Regions from separate parts of the Sphaerotilus montanus genome, predicted to be linked through region 1. Evidence: predicted binding sites of a transcription regulator. Region 1 holds the regulator's gene; each other region holds the start of a gene.
What was found. Region 1 encodes FNR, which switches genes on or off when oxygen is low (the NO sensors DNR and NnrR bind a similar motif). Its sites were predicted from a motif close to TTGATNNNNATCAA; they were not measured.
Positions count from the first base shown of each region.

Region 2: the regulator FNR is predicted to act here: its motif matches at 1,990-2,003, upstream of BDD16_RS15870 (DUF3149 domain-containing protein).
Region 3: the regulator FNR is predicted to act here: its motif matches at 2,134-2,147, upstream of BDD16_RS19610 (3-hydroxybenzoate 6-monooxygenase).
Region 4: the regulator FNR is predicted to act here: its motif matches at 1,852-1,865, upstream of BDD16_RS05545 (hemerythrin domain-containing protein).

Region 1 is NZ_JACCFH010000001.1:145,894-150,141, reverse strand. It holds gene ccoG (cytochrome c oxidase accessory protein CcoG) at 1-915, shown strand, start outside; gene BDD16_RS00680 (hypothetical protein) at 962-1,201, shown strand; gene BDD16_RS00675 (hypothetical protein) at 1,204-1,545, shown strand; gene fnr (fumarate/nitrate reduction transcriptional regulator Fnr) at 1,577-2,314, opposite strand; gene hemN (oxygen-independent coproporphyrinogen III oxidase) at 2,421-3,884, shown strand; gene BDD16_RS00660 (urease accessory protein UreH domain-containing protein) at 3,913-4,248, shown strand, end outside.
Region 2 is NZ_JACCFH010000001.1:3,480,583-3,484,830, forward strand. It holds gene BDD16_RS15860 (glycosyltransferase) at 30-1,235, shown strand; gene BDD16_RS15865 (serine O-acetyltransferase) at 1,248-1,772, shown strand; gene BDD16_RS15870 (DUF3149 domain-containing protein) at 2,060-2,227, shown strand; gene BDD16_RS15875 (RluA family pseudouridine synthase) at 2,245-2,901, opposite strand; gene BDD16_RS15880 (mechanosensitive ion channel family protein) at 3,017-4,248, shown strand, end outside.
Region 3 is NZ_JACCFH010000001.1:4,304,493-4,308,740, forward strand. It holds gene BDD16_RS23360 (methyl-accepting chemotaxis protein) at 1-1,629, shown strand, start outside; gene BDD16_RS19605 (MarR family winged helix-turn-helix transcriptional regulator) at 1,648-2,106, opposite strand; gene BDD16_RS19610 (3-hydroxybenzoate 6-monooxygenase) at 2,213-3,424, shown strand; gene BDD16_RS19615 (cupin domain-containing protein) at 3,458-4,248, shown strand, end outside.
Region 4 is NZ_JACCFH010000001.1:1,262,906-1,267,153, reverse strand. It holds gene glyQ (glycine--tRNA ligase subunit alpha) at 1-339, opposite strand, end outside; gene BDD16_RS05550 (nucleotidyltransferase family protein) at 403-1,116, opposite strand; gene BDD16_RS05545 (hemerythrin domain-containing protein) at 1,184-1,780, opposite strand; gene tkt (transketolase) at 1,948-3,999, shown strand; gene gap (type I glyceraldehyde-3-phosphate dehydrogenase) at 4,103-4,248, shown strand, end outside.

The DNA.
Region 1 (4,248 bases):
GGCTATTTCACCCCGATCCGCTCGCTCGGTGCCTCGGTGCTCTCGCTGGGCCTGGGGCCGTGGGAGTGGTTCTGGGTGCTGTTCTACGCGTTCGCCACCTATGGCAACGCCGGTTTCATGCGCGAGCAGGTGTGCAAGTACATGTGCCCCTACGCGCGCTTCCAGAGCGCGATGTTCGACAAGGACACGCTCATCATCAGCTACGACGCCGAACGCGGTGACCCGCGCGGCGCACGTGGCAAGAAGGTCGATCCCAAGTCCAAGGGCCTGGGCGACTGCGTCGATTGCGGCGTGTGCGTGCAGGTCTGCCCGACGGGCATCGACATCCGCAACGGCCTGCAATACGAGTGCATCGGCTGCTCGGCCTGCATTGACGCCTGTGACGGCATCATGGACAAGATGGGCTACGAGCCCGGCCTGATCCGCTATGCCACGCAGCACAGCCTGCAGCAGCACCTCACGCGTGCCCAGATGTGGCGCCGCGCCTTCCGGCCGCGGGTGCTGATCTACACGGCCATCCTCGTGCTGATCGTCGGGGCCGTGGGCACCAGCCTGTGGCTGCGCTCGCCGTTCCGCGTGGACGTGGTGCGCGACCGGGCAACGCTGGCCCGCATCGTCGATGAAGGGCGCATCGAGAACGTCTATCGTCTGCAGATCATGAACGCGACCGAGCAGACGCAGCGTTTCCGCATCGCTGCCAGCGGCCTGCCGGACCTGAAGGTGGACCAGACCAGCGACATCGAGGTCGGGCCTGCCGAGGCGCAATGGGTGACGGTGTCGGTGCAGGCCGGGTTCGAGGCGGCAACCCAGGCAGGCCCGGGCTCGCACGAGATCCACTTCGATGTCGAGCGGGTGGATGCCAAGGGTGCGCCCGCGGTGGTCCGCGAGAAGTCGACCTTCATCGTGCCTCGCTGAACGGCGTGCACACTGTCTGCGACCGTATTTATCCAGGAGTTCCTGCATGACGACAAGCTACACGACCCCCTCCGGCAAGGACACGATGCCTTGGTGGAAGTACAAGATGGTGTGGCTGGTGATCGGCGGCCCGCTGGTCGTGGTCGTGGCCAGTTTCGTCACGCTCGGTCTGGCGATCCGCTATCCGGATCCGGTGCTGGAGAGCGTGGTGGTCGCCACACCCGACGCCGCGCACCAGCCAGCCATGCAGGCGCGCAACCATGCCGCCACAGGGGGCGTCAAATGACCGTGGCCGATCCGCTTCTCTCGTCCGACGAAGAGGTCGAGCGGTTCGAGGCGGCCGAACCAGCGGACATGGTGCCCCCGATGTCGTCGCCCACCCGGCGGCTGGCGGCCGTGGCGTGGCCGGCGTTCCTGATGGCTGGCGTGCTGGAGATGCTGGTGTTCTCGCTGGTCGATCCCGGCGATCTGCACTGGCTGGGCGGCGCCTCCGTGGAGATCGACCGCAAGGCGGTCTACACCGTGGCCTTCTTCGTGTTCTGGGTGGTGGTCGGCTTGGGCAGTGCGCTGACGCAGCTGATCCTGGTCGAGCCGAACGTCCTCAACAAGCCTTACCGCAACCACCTCTGAGGGGCTGCGGCCGGGTCATCAGGCGAGCGGTTCAGCAGTTGGCTGCGTTGACGACCTGTTGCAGTGCTGCCTGGTCGAGGATGCGGATGTCGCGCTGCTTGACTTCGAGCAGACCGTCGTCCTGGAATTTCGAGAAGGTGCGGCTGACCGTTTCCAGCTTCAGGCCCAGGTAGCTGCCAATCTCCTCGCGTGTCATGCGCAGCACCAGCGCCGACGGGGAAAAGCCGCGTGCCTGCAGGCGCTGCGTCAGGTTGAGCAGGAAGGCGGCCAGACGCTCTTCCGCCCGCATGCTCCCGAGCAGCAGCATCACGCCGTGGTCGCGCACGATCTCGCGGCTCATGATCTTGTGGAACTGGTGCTGCAGCAGCGTGAACTCGCGCGACAGCGTCTCCAGCTGGCCATAGGGAATCATGCAGACCTGCGAGTCCTCCAGCGCGATGGCATCGCAGGAGTGGCGGTCGGTGCTGATGCCGTCCAGGCCGAGCAGCTCGCCGGCCATCTGGAAACCCGTGACCTGCTCGCGGCCATCCGATGCGGAGACGATGGTCTTGAAGAAGCCGGTGCGGACCGCGTACAGCGCCGCGAAGGTCTCGCCGGCGTGGAACAGGCTCTCGCCGCGGCGCACGGCGCGGCGGGTGCCGATCATGTTGTCCAGCGAAGTCAGCTCCTCGTCCGACAGACCCACGGGCAGGCACAGCTCGCGCAGGTTGCAGGCCGAGCAGGCGACCTTGAGGGCGTCCAGGCGTGGGGTGGTAGACGTTTCGTGCATGTTGCAAACCCTGTTGATCAAGCTTGTCTGATTCTTGTGCATCCGCCGTGCAGCACACTTGAGCTGCGTCAAGGCTGGCGGGCGCGGGGACGGCACAGTGCGTGCCATGGAACATACGACACTTTCCCGTGGCCGCACTGACACATCGGCCGAATCTGGTGCGCCGAGTCTGGCAGTGGCTGCGCCGGAACTGACCGATGCGCTGCTGGCGCGGATGGATGTGCCGGGGCCACGCTACACCTCCTACCCGACGGCCGACCGGTTTGTCGAGGCCTTCACCGCTGGCCACAGTGCGCAGGCGCTGGCGCAGCGCGGGGATCTGGGGGGCGTGGGCGGCGCGGGGGTGCCGATGTCGATCTACGTGCACATCCCGTTCTGCGAGTCGGTCTGCTACTACTGCGCCTGCAACAAGATCGTCACGCGCGACCACAGCCGGGTGGCGGCCTACCTGAAGGCGCTGGAGCATGAGCTGGACCTGGTCTGCCAGGCGCTCGGCGAAGCGCCCCAGGTGTCCCAGCTGCACTTTGGCGGCGGCACGCCCACCTATCTGGACGACGACGAGCTCCGCCATGTGGTGGGCATGATCGCCGCCCGGGTGCGCTTGCTGCCCCAGGGCGAGCATTCCATCGAGATCGATCCGCGCACCGTCACCCGTGACCGGCTGGCACTGCTGAAAGAGCTCGGCTTCAACCGGGTCTCCTTCGGCGTGCAGGACTTCGACCCGGCGGTGCAGCAGGCGGTCCACCGGGTGCAGCCGCATGCGCAGGTCGAGGCGCTGATGCGCGACGCGCGGGAACTGGGCTTCGAGTCGATCAACGTCGACCTGATCTACGGCCTGCCGCGCCAGACGCCCGAGAGTTTCGAGCGCACGGTGCGCCAGGTCGCGCTGCTGCGGCCGGACCGCATCGCGATGTACGGCTACGCCCACCTGCCGACGCGCTTCAAGCCGCAGCGGCGCATCGTGCCGGCCGAACTGCCCAGCGGCGCGGACCGGGTCGGCATGCTGGCGCAGGCGCTGGCCGGCTTCGTCAGCCATGGTTACCAGTACATCGGCATGGACCATTTCGCGCTGCCCGAGGACGGACTGGCGCAGGCCAAGCGCCAAGGTCGCCTGCACCGCAATTTCCAGGGCTACAGCACCCAGCCGGACTGCGACCTGATCGGCCTGGGCGTGTCGGCCATCTCCCGCATCGGGGCCACGTATAGCCAGAACGCCAAGACGCTGGACGAGTACTACGACCTGCTCAAGGGCGATGCGCTGCCGGTGGTGCGCGGGCTGGCGCTGACGCGCGATGATCTGGTGCGGCGGGCGGTGATCATGTCCATCATGTGCCACGGGCGGCTGAGCTACGAGTCGGTGGCGCTGGCGCACCTGATCGATGTGCGACAGTACTTCGCGCAGGAACTGGAGGCGCTGCAGGACCTGGCGCACGACGGCCTCGTCACGCTCCACGAGGACGGGCTGGAGGTCACGCCGCTGGGCTGGTACTTCGTGCGCTCGGTGGCGATGGTCTTCGACCGGCACCTGCGGGCCGACCGCAGCCGGGAGCGGTTTTCCAAGGTGATCTGAGGCAGATCGAGGGCGTCGAGGTGATCGGATGACGGGTGCGTTGCTGCTGACAGCAGCCTTGATGGGGCTGGCCGGTACCCCGCATTGCGCGGCGATGTGCGGGGCTGGCTGTGCGGCGATTGCCCGGCGCTGCAAACCCGAGCAGCCGTCTGGCGCCGTGGCCGGCATGCTGGTGGGGCGTCTGGTGGCGTATGCCGTGGCGGGTGCGCTGGCGGCTTCGCTGGTGGGGGGGCTGCGCTGGCTGGCCGCGTCGGCGGGCTGGCTGCGGCCGGTCTGGACCGGGCTGCAGGTCTTCCTGCTGCTGCTGGGGTTGTGGATGCTCCTGAAGGGTGCGCTGCCCGAGAGCCTGGCGGCCTGGCTGGAG
Region 2 (4,248 bases), 3.3 Mb from region 1:
GCGTGAATACGGAAAACCAACCCCCCTCCATGAACAAGCCTGCTGTCCTCCCTCCCTTGCGCCGTGTGCTGTACCACCACCGTACCCAGGGCAAGGCCGTCGAAGGCGTCCACATCCGCGGCATCACCGACGCGTTGCGCGCCGAAGGGGTGACGGTCGACATCATCTCGCTGCCGGGTGCCGACCCGTATGCGAGCCCCAAGGCGCTGAGCCCGACCAAGCAGGCGCGTCCGTGGATGAAATGGGTCACCAGCCTGCCGGAGCCGCTGTTCGAGCTGGTCGAGCTGGCCTACAACGCGGTGTCCGGCTGGCGCATCCGCGAGTACCTGAGCGCCCACAAGGACGTGGACCTGATCTACGAGCGCTACTCCCTGTACATGTTCGTTGCCGTGGTGATCGGCCGGGCGCGCAAGATCCCGGTGATCCTGGAGGTCAACGACTCGGCCACTGTCTACCGCGTGCGCCCGCTGTTCTTCCTGAAGCTGGCGACGATGATCGAGCGCTGGGTGTTCCGGCGTGCCAACGGACTGGTGTTCGTCTCCGGAGCCTTCCGGGACCGCGTGACCAAGGCGCACGGCCACATCGCGCCGTCGCTGGTCTCGCACAACGCGGCCAACATCGACAAGTTCAGCTTCACGCCCGAGCAGCGCGCCCAGACCCGCGTCAAGTGGGGGCTGAAGGACGGCGAAGTGGTGTGCGGCTACCTGGGCGCCTTCGTGCCGTGGCACGCGATCGACCAGTTCGTCTACAAGATCGCCGACCGCCTGAAGGCCAACCCGCACCTGAAGCTGTTGCTGGTCGGGGACGGCGCGACCTTCCCGACCGTGCAGGAGTTCGTGACGAAGAACGGCCTGGAGCAGCAGGTGATCCTGACCGGCCGCGTCTCGCACGACGAGGTGCCGGGCCTGCTGGCGGCGATGGACATGGCGGTGCTGCCGAGTGCGGGTGACTACACCTCGCCGGTCAAGCTGTTCGAGTTCATGGCCTGCGGCATCGCGCCGATCGCGCCGGACTTCATCCCGATCAAGGAAGTGGTCAAGGAAAACGAGACGGGCTGGCTGTTCAAGGCCGGTGACCTGGAGAGCGCGGTCGGCATGGTCCTGCAGCGCAGCCGTGACCTGCCCGCGCTGCAGAAGATCGGCCAGGCCGCGCGCGCCTACATCGCCCGCGAGCGCCAGTGGCGCAACAACATCCTGGCGCTGGTCGACTTCCGCACCCAGGTCAAGGACAACTGAGGCGCACCGGCGATGAAACTGCTGCTGTCCGACCTGCGTGCCAAGCAGGTGCTCTATGGCGATGGCGGCCCGCCCGTCTCGCTGCTCAAGGTCCTGCTGGCTGACGGCACGCTGGCCAATGCGCTCTACCGGCTGCAGGCCTGGCTGGCCCGCTGCGGGCTGGCACCGCTGGCGCTGCTGCCGCACATCCTGAACAAGTGGCTCAACGGCTGCGTGATCGGGGTGAAGGCGCAGTTCGGGCCCGGGTTCGTGCTGATCCATCCGGTGGGCGTGGTGATCAACTCCAGCGTGCGCGGCGGGCGCAACGTGTGGCTGGAGAGCGGGGTCGTCATCGGCGAGAACCGCGGTGCCTTTCCCCGGCTGGGCGACGACATCTTCGTCGGCTCGGGCGCGAAGATCATCGGTGGCGTGCAGGTGGGCGACGGGGCGCGGGTCGGGGCCAATGCCGTGGTCCTGCACGATGTGCCGCCTGGCCACACCGCGCTGGGCATCCCGGCCCGCAACCGCCCGCCGTCCCCGGTGTCCTCGAATGGCTGAAACCGTTCAGGCTGCACGCCCGGACCAGAGTTCCCCGGGCTGCATCAACGCATTCCCTAGTGCGCCGCCGCTGGTGTCGCGGTAGTCTAGGACCTGTCGATCGATGGTTTCACGGCCTTCGTGGTCGGCGCATCAGAGCATTTGCCCCCCGGTTACCGCAACCTGGGGGCATTTTTTTGTCCGGTTTGATCTGGCCCAGAAGGTGAAGGGGTGGGGGTTGATGCACCGCAATCGGTGCTGTCCCGGTCGGGAGTGTGATGGAGGCCTGATTCAACAAGGAGCCTTCCATGCACGCCTTACAAGATTTCCTGTCGACCGACTACGGGCTGATGAGTGCGGCGGGTCTGGCCTTCATGCTTGGCATGGGCGTATTTTTCCTGCGTTACTTCCTGCGGCACATCCGCGAGGACAGCGAGGCCGCCGAGCGTGCGGCACACCAGGGCCGTGCAGCCTGAACGCATGCGCTTGTGCATCAGAAGTCGGCCGGGTCGCTGAAGGCCAGTGCGGATCCGTCGAGAGGGTGCACGAACGCAAGGTGGCAGGCATGCAGCAGCAGCCGTGGGGATGCGCGTTGCCAGTGGGCCGGTGCGTACAGTTCATCGCCGACGATCGGATGCCCGATCGACTGCAGGTGGACCCGCAGCTGGTGCGAGCGTCCGGTGACGGGTTCGAGTTCGAGCCGCGCCGTGCCGTCCGATGGCTGGCGTGACAGGACCCGCCAGCGGGTGAGCGCAGGCTTGCCGAGCGCGTGGTCGACCATCTGGCGGGGTCGGTTCGGCCAGTCGCAGCGCAGCGGCAGCGAGATCTCGCCGCAGTCGCCGTCCGGCATGCCGGCGACGACCGCGACATAGCGCTTGGCCACACGCCGCTCGGCGAATGCCACGCTCAGGAGTCGCTGTGCCTGCGGACCGCGGGCCATCAGCAGCAGTCCGGACGTGGCCATGTCGAGCCGGTGCACGACCAGCGCGTCCGGCACGCGCCGTTGCACGCGTGCCGCCACGCAATCGGCGCGCTCCGGTCCCCGACCGGGCACGGACAGCAGGCCGGCCGGCTTGCGCACGACCACCAGGCCGTCGTCAAGGTGAAGGAGGTCGATGTCGGAGGGGTCGGCGCGGACAGGCGTGGTCATGGCCGGATTGTCGCGGCTTGTGTGCCCGTGTTCCTGCACATACACCCCGAAACCCGGGCAGACCCGGCCGGCCGGCAGAATCAGGCCCCTCTGAACTGCCGACCTCGCCTCTGCCATGACGATTCCTCCCGCTGTCGATCTGTCCACCTTGCTGGCGTCCCTGGCGCGGCCTTCGTCACTGATCGAGCTGGCCGTCCTGGCGGGCGTGCTGCTGGCGAGCTGGCTGCTGGTGTGGGGACTGCGCCGCAGCCTGCAGGATCCGCCGGACCACCGCTCGATCTGGTTCGGTGCCCATCTGGTCGATGGAGTGCTGTTTCCAGTGCTGGCGCTGGCGCTGGCGTATGTGGCGCGCCGTGTGCTGCTGGATCTCGGGCAGCCGCTGGCCGTGTTCCGGCTCGCCATTCCGGTGCTGCTGTCGCTGGTGGCGATCCGGCTGAGCGTGCGGGTGCTGCGGCTGGCGTTCCCGGCGTCGGCGCTGGTGCGCGCGGTGGAGCGCACGATCTCGTGGTTCGCCTGGCTGGGCATGGTGCTCTGGGTGACCGGGCTGCTGCCTGCCGTGCTCGACGAGATGGATGACATCCAGTGGAAGATCGGTGCACACCCGATCACCTTGCGCAACGTGATCGAGGGCACGCTGTCGGCGGGCTTCGTGCTGGTGGTGGCGCTGTGGATCTCGGCGGCGCTGGAGGCGCGGCTGCTGGCGGGGGCGGTCGGGGCCCAGCTGTCGCTGCGCAAGGTGGCGGCCAATGTGCTGCGCGCCGCGCTGTTGTCCATCGGGCTGCTGATGGCGCTGTCGGGCGTGGGCATCGATCTGACGGCGCTCTCGGTGCTGGGCGGTGCGCTCGGCGTGGGCATCGGCCTGGGCCTGCAGAAGCTCGCGGCCAACTACGTCAGCGGCTTCGTGATCCTGGCCGAGCGGGCGCTGCGCATCGGCGACATGGTGAAGGTCGCCGATTTCGAGGGCGTGATCACCGACATCACCACGCGCTACACGGTGATCCGCGCCCCGTCCGGGCGCGAGGCCATCGTGCCCAACGAGATCCTCGTCACCACGGCCGTGCAGACGATGTCGCTGGCCGATCGGAACGTGCTCCTCAGCACGGTGGTCGGGGTGGACTATGCGACCGATGTCGCGGCGCTGCGGCAGCGGCTGATCGAGGCGATTGCCGCCGTGCCACGTGTTCTGCAGGAGCCCGGTCCGGCGGCGCAGCTGACGGGTTTCGGCGCCGATGCGCTGGAGTTGTCACTGTATTTCTGGATCTCGGATCCCGAGAACGGCCAGGGCAATGTGCGCTCCGAAGTCAATCTGGCCATCCTCGACCTGCTGCGGCGCGAGGGGATCGGCAT
Region 3 (4,248 bases), 4.2 Mb from region 1:
GGGGTCATGCGCACGCTCAGCGCGGAGGTGTCGAACAACTGGTTGCCCAGCGTCGAGACGGTGAACCAGATGAACGCCAACACCGGCGAGTTGCGTGTTGCCGAGTTCCAGCAGGTGCTGAACACCGACAGCACCAGAGTGGCCGCCCTCGAAAAGACCATGGCCCAGATACAGGCGGAATTCGAGGCGCACCACAAGACCTACGTCGCGCTGATCAGCAGTCCGGAAGAACACAAGCTGCATGACGCCTTCGATGCGCAGTGGAAGCACTACCTGCAGTTCCATGCACAGATCGTGGAGCTGTCGCGCAAGAACGAACAGGCGCAGGCCAGGGAGTTGCTCGAAGGAGACGCGCAGCGCACGTTCGAAGCCATGAGCAAGGTGCTGGACCAGCTCGTCGAGCTGAACCAGACCGGTGCCAGATCCGCCGCCGAGGCGAGCGAGTCGGCCTATCTGATGGCACGCAACGCCATGGTCATCGCGGCCGCACTGGGACTGGCCATGGCCGTGACCGCGGGGTTGTGGCTGATGCGCTCCATCACGGGGCCGCTGCAGCAGGCACTGCAGGCCGCACACCGCGTGGCCGATGGAGACCTGTCCTGCGTGATCGAGCACCAGTCTCAGGACGAATCCGGCCAGGTGCTGCAGGCCTTGCAGCAGATGCAGACCAGCCTGGAAGGCGTGGTCACCAAGGTGCGCGACAACGCCGACAGCGTGGCCACCGCCAGCCAGCAGATCGCCAATGCCAGCCAGGACCTGTCGTCGCGGACCGAGGAACAGGCCAGTGCGCTGGAAGAAACGGCGGCGACCATGGACGAGCTGGCGGCCACCGTGCGCACCAACACCGAGAACGCCCAGCAAGCCGATCAGCTGGCCCGCAGCGCGTCAGCCATCGCCGTGCAGGGTGGCGAGGTGGTGGGCAAGGTGGTCACCACGATGCAGAACATCAACGCCAGTTCGCGCAAGATCAGCGACATCATCGGCGTGATCGACGGCATCGCGTTCCAGACCAACATCCTGGCCCTGAACGCGGCGGTCGAAGCGGCCCGTGCCGGCGAGCAGGGGCGCGGATTTGCCGTGGTGGCCTCCGAGGTCCGCAGCCTGGCGCAGCGCAGTGCCGAGGCCGCCAAGGAAATCAAGACCCTCATCAGTCGCAGCGTCGAGCAGGTGTCACATGGCACCGATCTGGTGGACCAGGCCGGCAAGACCATGGGCGAGATCGTCGGCTCGATCCGGCGGGTCAGCGACATCGTCACGGAAATCACCACCGCGACGCAGGAACAGAGCCTGGGCATCCAGCAGGTCGGCCAGGCCATCAGCCAGCTCGACCAGACCACCCAGCAGAACGCCGCCATGGTCGAGGAGAGTGCGGCCGCGGCCGAGACGCTCAAGGACCAGGCGATGCAGCTGGTGCAGACCGTGGCGGTGTTCCGACTGTCAGGGACGCCGTCGACGCGTGCTTCGGCCATGCCGGCCGCACCGCGCCAGACCGCGCCCCAGACCCGCGCGGCCACCATGCCTGCACCACGGCCGACCTTCAGGTCCGCTCCGGCGCACACCGCCGTCCAGACCTCTGCGGGCACACCGGCCGCGGCCGAGCCGGTCAGCGACGACTGGGCGAAGTTCTGACGCTGGCGCGCGCCACCCTCAGGTGGCCGTGTCCCGGTCCGACTCGTTCCGGCTGGCGATCAGGATCCCCAGCATCCGCATGAACTCCCCCCGCTCCTGTTCCGGCAGCGGCGCCAGGATGCGCTCCTGCGCCCGCAGCATCGACGGGGTCACGTCCGCCAGGAGCTGCTGACCTGCTTCGGTCAGCGTCAGCAGCCGCACGCGCCGGTCCTGCGCCGAGGCGCTGCGCAGCGTCAGCCCGCGCGCTTCGAGCCGGTCGATCACCCCCGCGATGGTCGAGGTGTCGAAGCCGATCGTGCGGGCGAGCGTGCGCTGGTCGGTGCCCGGGACGTTGTGGACCGCCTGCAGCGCGGCGAATTGCACCGGCGTGATGCCAAACGACTCCGTTTCCTGCATGAACAGCGCGACGGCAATCTGGTGCAGACGGCGGATGTCGTGTCCGGGCAGGCTGTCGAGGTCGAGCGGCGGCAAGGTCATCGCGGGTTTTCACTGAATGGATGGGGATAGATCTGGATCAATGCTAGCATTACACTAATCATCAGCATACTGATTATTTCTATGCTGATTGATGGAGCGCAATGCAATGAACACGGAACATTCGACCCCTCCCGTCGTGCTCGTCGCCGGCGGTGGCATCGGCGGCCTGGCGGCGGCGCTGGCGCTGGTGCGGCAGGGCTTCCGCGTCACGGTGCTGGAGCAGTCGCCCGAGATCGGCGAGATCGGCGCCGGCATCCAGCTCGGGCCGAATGCCTTCCACGCCTTCGATGCGCTGGGCATCGGCGAGAAGGCCCGCGGTCGGGCCGTCTACACCGACTACATGGTCATGCACGACGCCATCAACGCCTACCAGGTCGGCAAGATGCCCACGGGCGAATCCTTCCGGCAGCGCTTCGGCAATCCCTACGCGGTGATCCACCGGGCCGACGTCCACCTGTCGCTGCTCGAAGGCGCGCAGGAGACCGGACTGGTGGACTTCCACACCTCCACCCGCGTCGTCGGCATCGAACAGGACGGTGACGGCGTGACCGTGACGGCGCAGGACGGGCGTACCTTCCGCGGCGTCGCGCTGATCGGAGCGGACGGCGTCAAGTCGGTGGTGCGCCAGCAGTACGTGGGCGATCCGGCACGGGTGACCGGCCATGTCGTCTACCGCGCCGTCGTGGAAAAGCAGGATTTCCCGCAGGAACTGCAATGGAACGCGGCCAGCATCTGGGTCGGCCCGAACTGCCACCTCGTCCATTACCCCCTGCGTGGCGGCGAGCAGTACAACGTGGTCGTCACCTTCCACAGCCGGGAGCAGGAGGAATGGGGCGTGCGCGAGGGCAGCAAGGAAGAGGTGCAGAGCTACTTCCAGGACATCTGCCCGAAGGCGCGCCAGCTCATCGACCTGCCGAAGTCCTGGAAACGCTGGGCCACCGCCGACCGCGAGCCGATCGGGCAATGGACCTACGGCCGCGTCACGCTGCTCGGCGACGCGGCCCACCCGACCACGCAGTACATGGCACAGGGCGCCTGCATGGCGATGGAAGACGCGGTGACGCTCGGCGAAGCCCTGCGCAGCTGCGGCAACGACTGGACGCAGGCGCTCGACCTCTACCAGCGCGCCCGCGTCGCCCGCACCGCGCGCATCGTGCTCTCCAGCCGCGAGATGGGCCGCATCTACCACGCCAAGGGCGTCGAGCGGCTGGTGCGCAACGACCTCTGGCGCGGCCGCACGCCCGAGCGCTTCTATGACGCGATGGAGTGGCTGTACGGCTGGAACGTCGGCAACTGCCTCGACGCAGCCCGGCGCTGATCGCCAGTGTCCCGAATCACCAGGAGAGATCCGATGCAAGACGACGCCCCGCTGGGCCGCCTCGAAGACCTGCCCGCCGAGTACGTGCAGGCCTTGCGCGACAAGAACCTCGTGCCGCTGTGGCCCAGCCTACGCGGCGTGCTGCCGCCCCAGGTGCCCACGCGCCAGACCCAGCCCATCCACTGGGCCTATGCCGACATCAAGCCATTGCTGCTGCAGGCCGGCGAGCTGACGCCGATCGAGAAGGCCGAGCGCCGCGTGCTGGTGCTGGCCAACCCCGGCCACACGCTGGAGAAGATGCAGGCCAGCGCCGCGATCTACCTCGGGATGCAGCTGCTGATGCCGGGCGAGTGGGCACCGTCGCACCGCCACACGCCCAACGCGGTGCGCATGGTGGTCGAAGGCGAGGGCGCCTGGACGACGGTGGACGGCGAACGATGCCCCATGTCCCGCGGCGACCTGATCCTCACCCCCACCGGCCTGTGGCACGAACACGGCCACGACGGCGACACGCCGGTCGTGTGGCTGGATGTGCTGGATCTGCCGCTGGTCTATTACATGGAAGCCAGCTACCACCTCAACGGCGCACGGCAGACCGTCCAGCCCGGCCGCGGTGACCGCAGCTACCAGCGCGCCGGTCTGGTGCCGTCGCCGGTCTTCGGCCGCAGTGGCAAGCGTTATCCGATGCTGCGCTATCCGTGGGTCGACACCCGCGCAGCGCTGCAGGCCCTGGCCGGCGACCAGCCTGGTCTCGACGCGGTGCAGCTCACTTACGTCAATCCCGAAACCGGCGAGGACGCCGAGAACATCCTCGGCTTCTACGC
Region 4 (4,248 bases), 1.1 Mb from region 1:
CTCGACGAAGCGGATGTCGTTCTTCTTCAGGTCGAAGCCGAGTGCCTCCAGCGAGCCGAGGTACAGCTCCAGGATGTTGGCCGGCGCGGGCTTGAGCACGACCTGGTACTGGTAGTAGTGCTGCAGGCGGTTCGGGTTCTCGCCGTAGCGGCCGTCCTTGGGGCGGCGGCTGGGCTGGACGTAGGCGGCCTTCCACGGCTCGGGGCCGAGGGCGCGCAGGAAGGTGGCGGTGTGGCTGGTGCCGGCGCCGACTTCCATGTCGTAGGGCTGCAGCAGCGCACAGCCCTGGGCGTCCCAGTATTCCTGAAGGCGAAGAATGATTTGCTGGAAGGTCAGCATGGTGGTGGGCAGCTTGGAGGACGAGGGAGGGCGTGGGGGGCTTGGACTTGTTTGGCGTGAATTCTAGGCGCCAGGGTGGGGCTGTCCTTGCAGCGCTGCGAGTTGCGCCGGCGTGCCGACGTTTTCCCAGCGCCCGACACCCGCTTCCAGCCCGATCCGGCCGGCCGCGACCCCACTGATCAGCAGCGGCCCGAGGGCGGCGCGGCGCCCGGCAGGCAGCCCCGCGCAGAGCGTCGGTCGCATCAGCGCGAAGTTGGCGTAGGTGACGCGTTCGCCGGCGAGGTCGAAGTCGCCGCGCGGGTGGTAGGGCGGGTTCGGCACGACCCAGAGCCGGGCGTCCTGGCCGCTGGCGAGGAAGTCGTCCACGCGCGCCTGGTCAAAGCGGAAATCCGGCGCCCAGATGTCGCCCGAGACGACCCAGAAGGCCTCGCGGCCGTCGGCGCAGAGCCAGTCCTGCACGGTGGCGATGCCGCCGGCCGTCTCCAGCGCGCCGCCGTAGTCGCGGCCTTCGTGCGAGTAGCGGATGGCGAGACCGAAGCGCGCTCCGTCGCCGAGCACGGCGGGGAAGCAGTCTTCCAGCCACGCGGTGTTGACGACCACCTCGCGCACGCCGCCGCGGGCGAGGGCGAGCAGGTGCCACTCGATCAGCGGGCGTCCGAAGACCGGCAGCAGCGGCTTCGGCGTGGTGTCGGTCAGCGGGCGCATGCGCTCGCCACGGCCCGCGGCGAGCACGATGGCGCGCGGCGGCAGGGAGGGTGGGGTGGTGGAGGTATTCACGGGCTCCGGAGTGTAGAGCCCGCTGTGGCGTCCGGGGCCTGCGCCTGCGGGTCGCCTGCGCGGCCTGTCAGGCTGCGCCCCCCAGGCCGATGGGGGCCGGCGCGGTGCGCACGATGCGGCTGAAGAGCTGCTCGTATTCGGCCGACGGCGGGTGGCCGGTCAGCGGGTCGCGGTTCTCGCTGAAGGCGTCGTCGAGCACGGCCCAGTCCGCAGGTTCCAGCACCTGCTGCGCCAGCGGCAGCACGACCTCCTCTTCGAGCTGCATGTGCTTCAGGTAGAACGACAGGTAACGCTCCACCGCCTGCTCGAATCCGTCGCGGCGGCTGTCGCCCAGCATCTCCCAGGACAGCAGCGTGTGCTCCAGATCGCGGATCGCCCGTTCGCCGACGCCGTGGTCGCGGTCGAGTTTTTCGAGGATCTCGCCAGCGCTGTCGCTGCGGGCGCGGATCAGCGGGAACAGCAGGTCGGTCTCCTTGCGGTGGTGCAGCCGCTCGGGGAATTCGTCGATGTAGAACAGCATCGCGCGCAGCACGTCGAAGCGCACGGGCGTGCCGTCCTGGCGGTGCTGGCGCAGCAGCAGGTGCAGCGAGCTGAGCATGGCGCTGAGGGCCTGGTGCTCCTCGCGGATGATGCGGATGGCGGTCGGTGTGGGCATCGCGGACATGGTGGGGGCGTCTCCTGGGCTCGGCTGTGGCGGCTGGTGCGTGCAGCGTCGCAGCTTCCCTCCCGGCCGGGTTGACGGCCGTCAAGGGATGTTTCAGCGGGCCCCATGGCGCTGCCGTTTAAAATCCTCGATTCGCCCTCCCGACCACACCTACTCTGCTTGTGTCCATGGCCGCCACACCTGTTTCCCTCTCTTCCTCGATGGCCAACGCCATCCGCGCACTGGCCATGGACGCCGTGCAACAAGCCAACTCCGGTCACCCCGGCGCCCCGATGGGCATGGCCGACATCGGTGTGGCGCTGTGGAAGCGCCACCTCAAGCACAACCCGGCCAATCCGCAGTGGGCCGACCGCGACCGCTTCGTGCTGTCGAACGGCCACGGCTCGATGCTGATCTACGCGCTGCTGCACCTGACGGGCTACGAGCTGTCGCTGGACGACCTGAAGGCCTTCCGCCAGATGCACAGCAAGACCCCGGGCCACCCGGAAGTCGGCGTGACCCCCGGCATCGAGACCACCACCGGCCCGCTCGGCCAGGGCATCACCAACGCGGTCGGCATGGCGCTGGCCGAGAAGCTGCTCGCCGCCGAGTTCAACATCGACGGCCACACCATCGTCGACCACCGCACCTACGCCTTCCTGGGCGACGGCTGTCTGATGGAGGGCATCAGCCACGAGGCCTGCGCGCTGGCCGGCGCCTGGAAGCTCAACAAGCTGATCGCGCTGTACGACGACAACGGCATCTCGATCGACGGCCAGGTCGCCCCCTGGTTCATCGACAACACGCCGCAGCGCTTCGCCGCCTACGGCTGGAACGTCATCGACGCGGTCGACGGCCATGACATCGACGCCGTCGACGCTGCCATCGCCCAGGCCAAGCTCAGCACCGACAAGCCGACGCTGATCGTCTGCAAGACCCACATCGGCAAGGGCTCGCCGAACCGCGCCAACACCTCCAAGGCCCACGGCGAGCCGCTGGGCGCCGCCGAGATCGCGCTGACCCGCGAAGCGCTGGGCTGGTCGGCCGAGCCGTTCACCATTCCCGCCGATGTCGCCGCCGCGTGGGATTGCCGCGCCGCCGGTGCCGCCGCGCAGGCGGAGTGGGACGAGCGCTTCGAGGCCTATGTGCGCGCCTGCCCGACACAGGCGGTCGAGTTCGAGCGCCGCATGATCGGTGACCTGCCGGATGCCTTCGCCGAGATCGCCGTCGATGCGGTCGGCGATGCCCATGACAAGGCCGAGACCGTCGCCAGCCGCAAGGCCAGCCAGCTCGCGCTGGAGCACTTCACCGCACAGCTGCCCGAGATGCTCGGCGGCTCGGCCGACCTGACCGGCTCGAACCTGACCAACACGAAGAGCACGCCCGCGCTGCGCTTCGACGCGGCGGGCGCCCCGGTGCGCAACGCCGAAGGCCAGCTCGGCCGCCACATCAACTACGGCGTGCGCGAGTTCGGCATGGCCGCGATCATGAACGGCATCGCGCTGCACGGCGGCTACATCCCCTACGGCGGTACCTTCCTGACCTTCAGCGACTACAGCCGCAACGCCATCCGCATGGCCGCGCTGATGAAGCTGCGCGTGGTCCACGTCTTCACCCACGACTCCATCGGCCTGGGCGAAGACGGCCCGACCCACCAGTCGATCGAACACGCCGCCAGCCTGCGCCTGATCCCGGGCCTGGATGTCTGGCGTCCGGCCGACACCTGCGAGACCACCGTGGCGTGGACCATGGCGCTGGCCAACCGCAACCGCCCGAGCGCGCTGCTGCTGTCGCGCCAGAACCTGCCCTACGCCCCGAAGTCCACGGCCGACGAGATCACCAAGGGCGCCTACGTGCTGTCCGAGCCGAGCGACGTCGGCTTCAAGAAGGGCAAGAAGCCGGACGCCGTGATCATCGCCACCGGCTCCGAGGTGCAGCTCGCGCTGGCCGCGCAGGCCGAACTGGCCAAGGACAAGATCGCGGTCCGCGTGGTCAGCATGCCGAGCACGACCGTGTTCGACCGCCAGAGCGTCGAGTACAAGTCCGACGTGCTGCCGCGCAAGGTGCCGCGCATCGCCGTCGAGATGGGCGTGACCGACTTCTGGTGGAAGTACGGCTGCGCGGCGGTCATCGGCATCGACACCTACGGTGAATCGGCCCCGGCCGGTGTCCTGTTCAAGCATTTCGGCTTCACGACGGAGAACGTCGTGGCCACCGTGCGCAAAGTCCTCGGCGAATAAGGCCGGACACGCGAAACTCGGGTGATTTGCCCGGGTTTTCGCGGGCTGTTTCGAGTCTCAGGTCCCAGGTTTCCAGGTTTCCCATTCCCACAGGAGTTTTCCCATGACCATCAAGATTGGCATCAACGGCTTCGGCCGCATCGGTCGCATGGTGTTCCGCGCTGCGGTGCAGAACTTTGCTGACGACATCGAAATCGTCGGCATCAACGACCTGCTGGAGCCGGACTACCTGGCGTACATGCTCAAGTA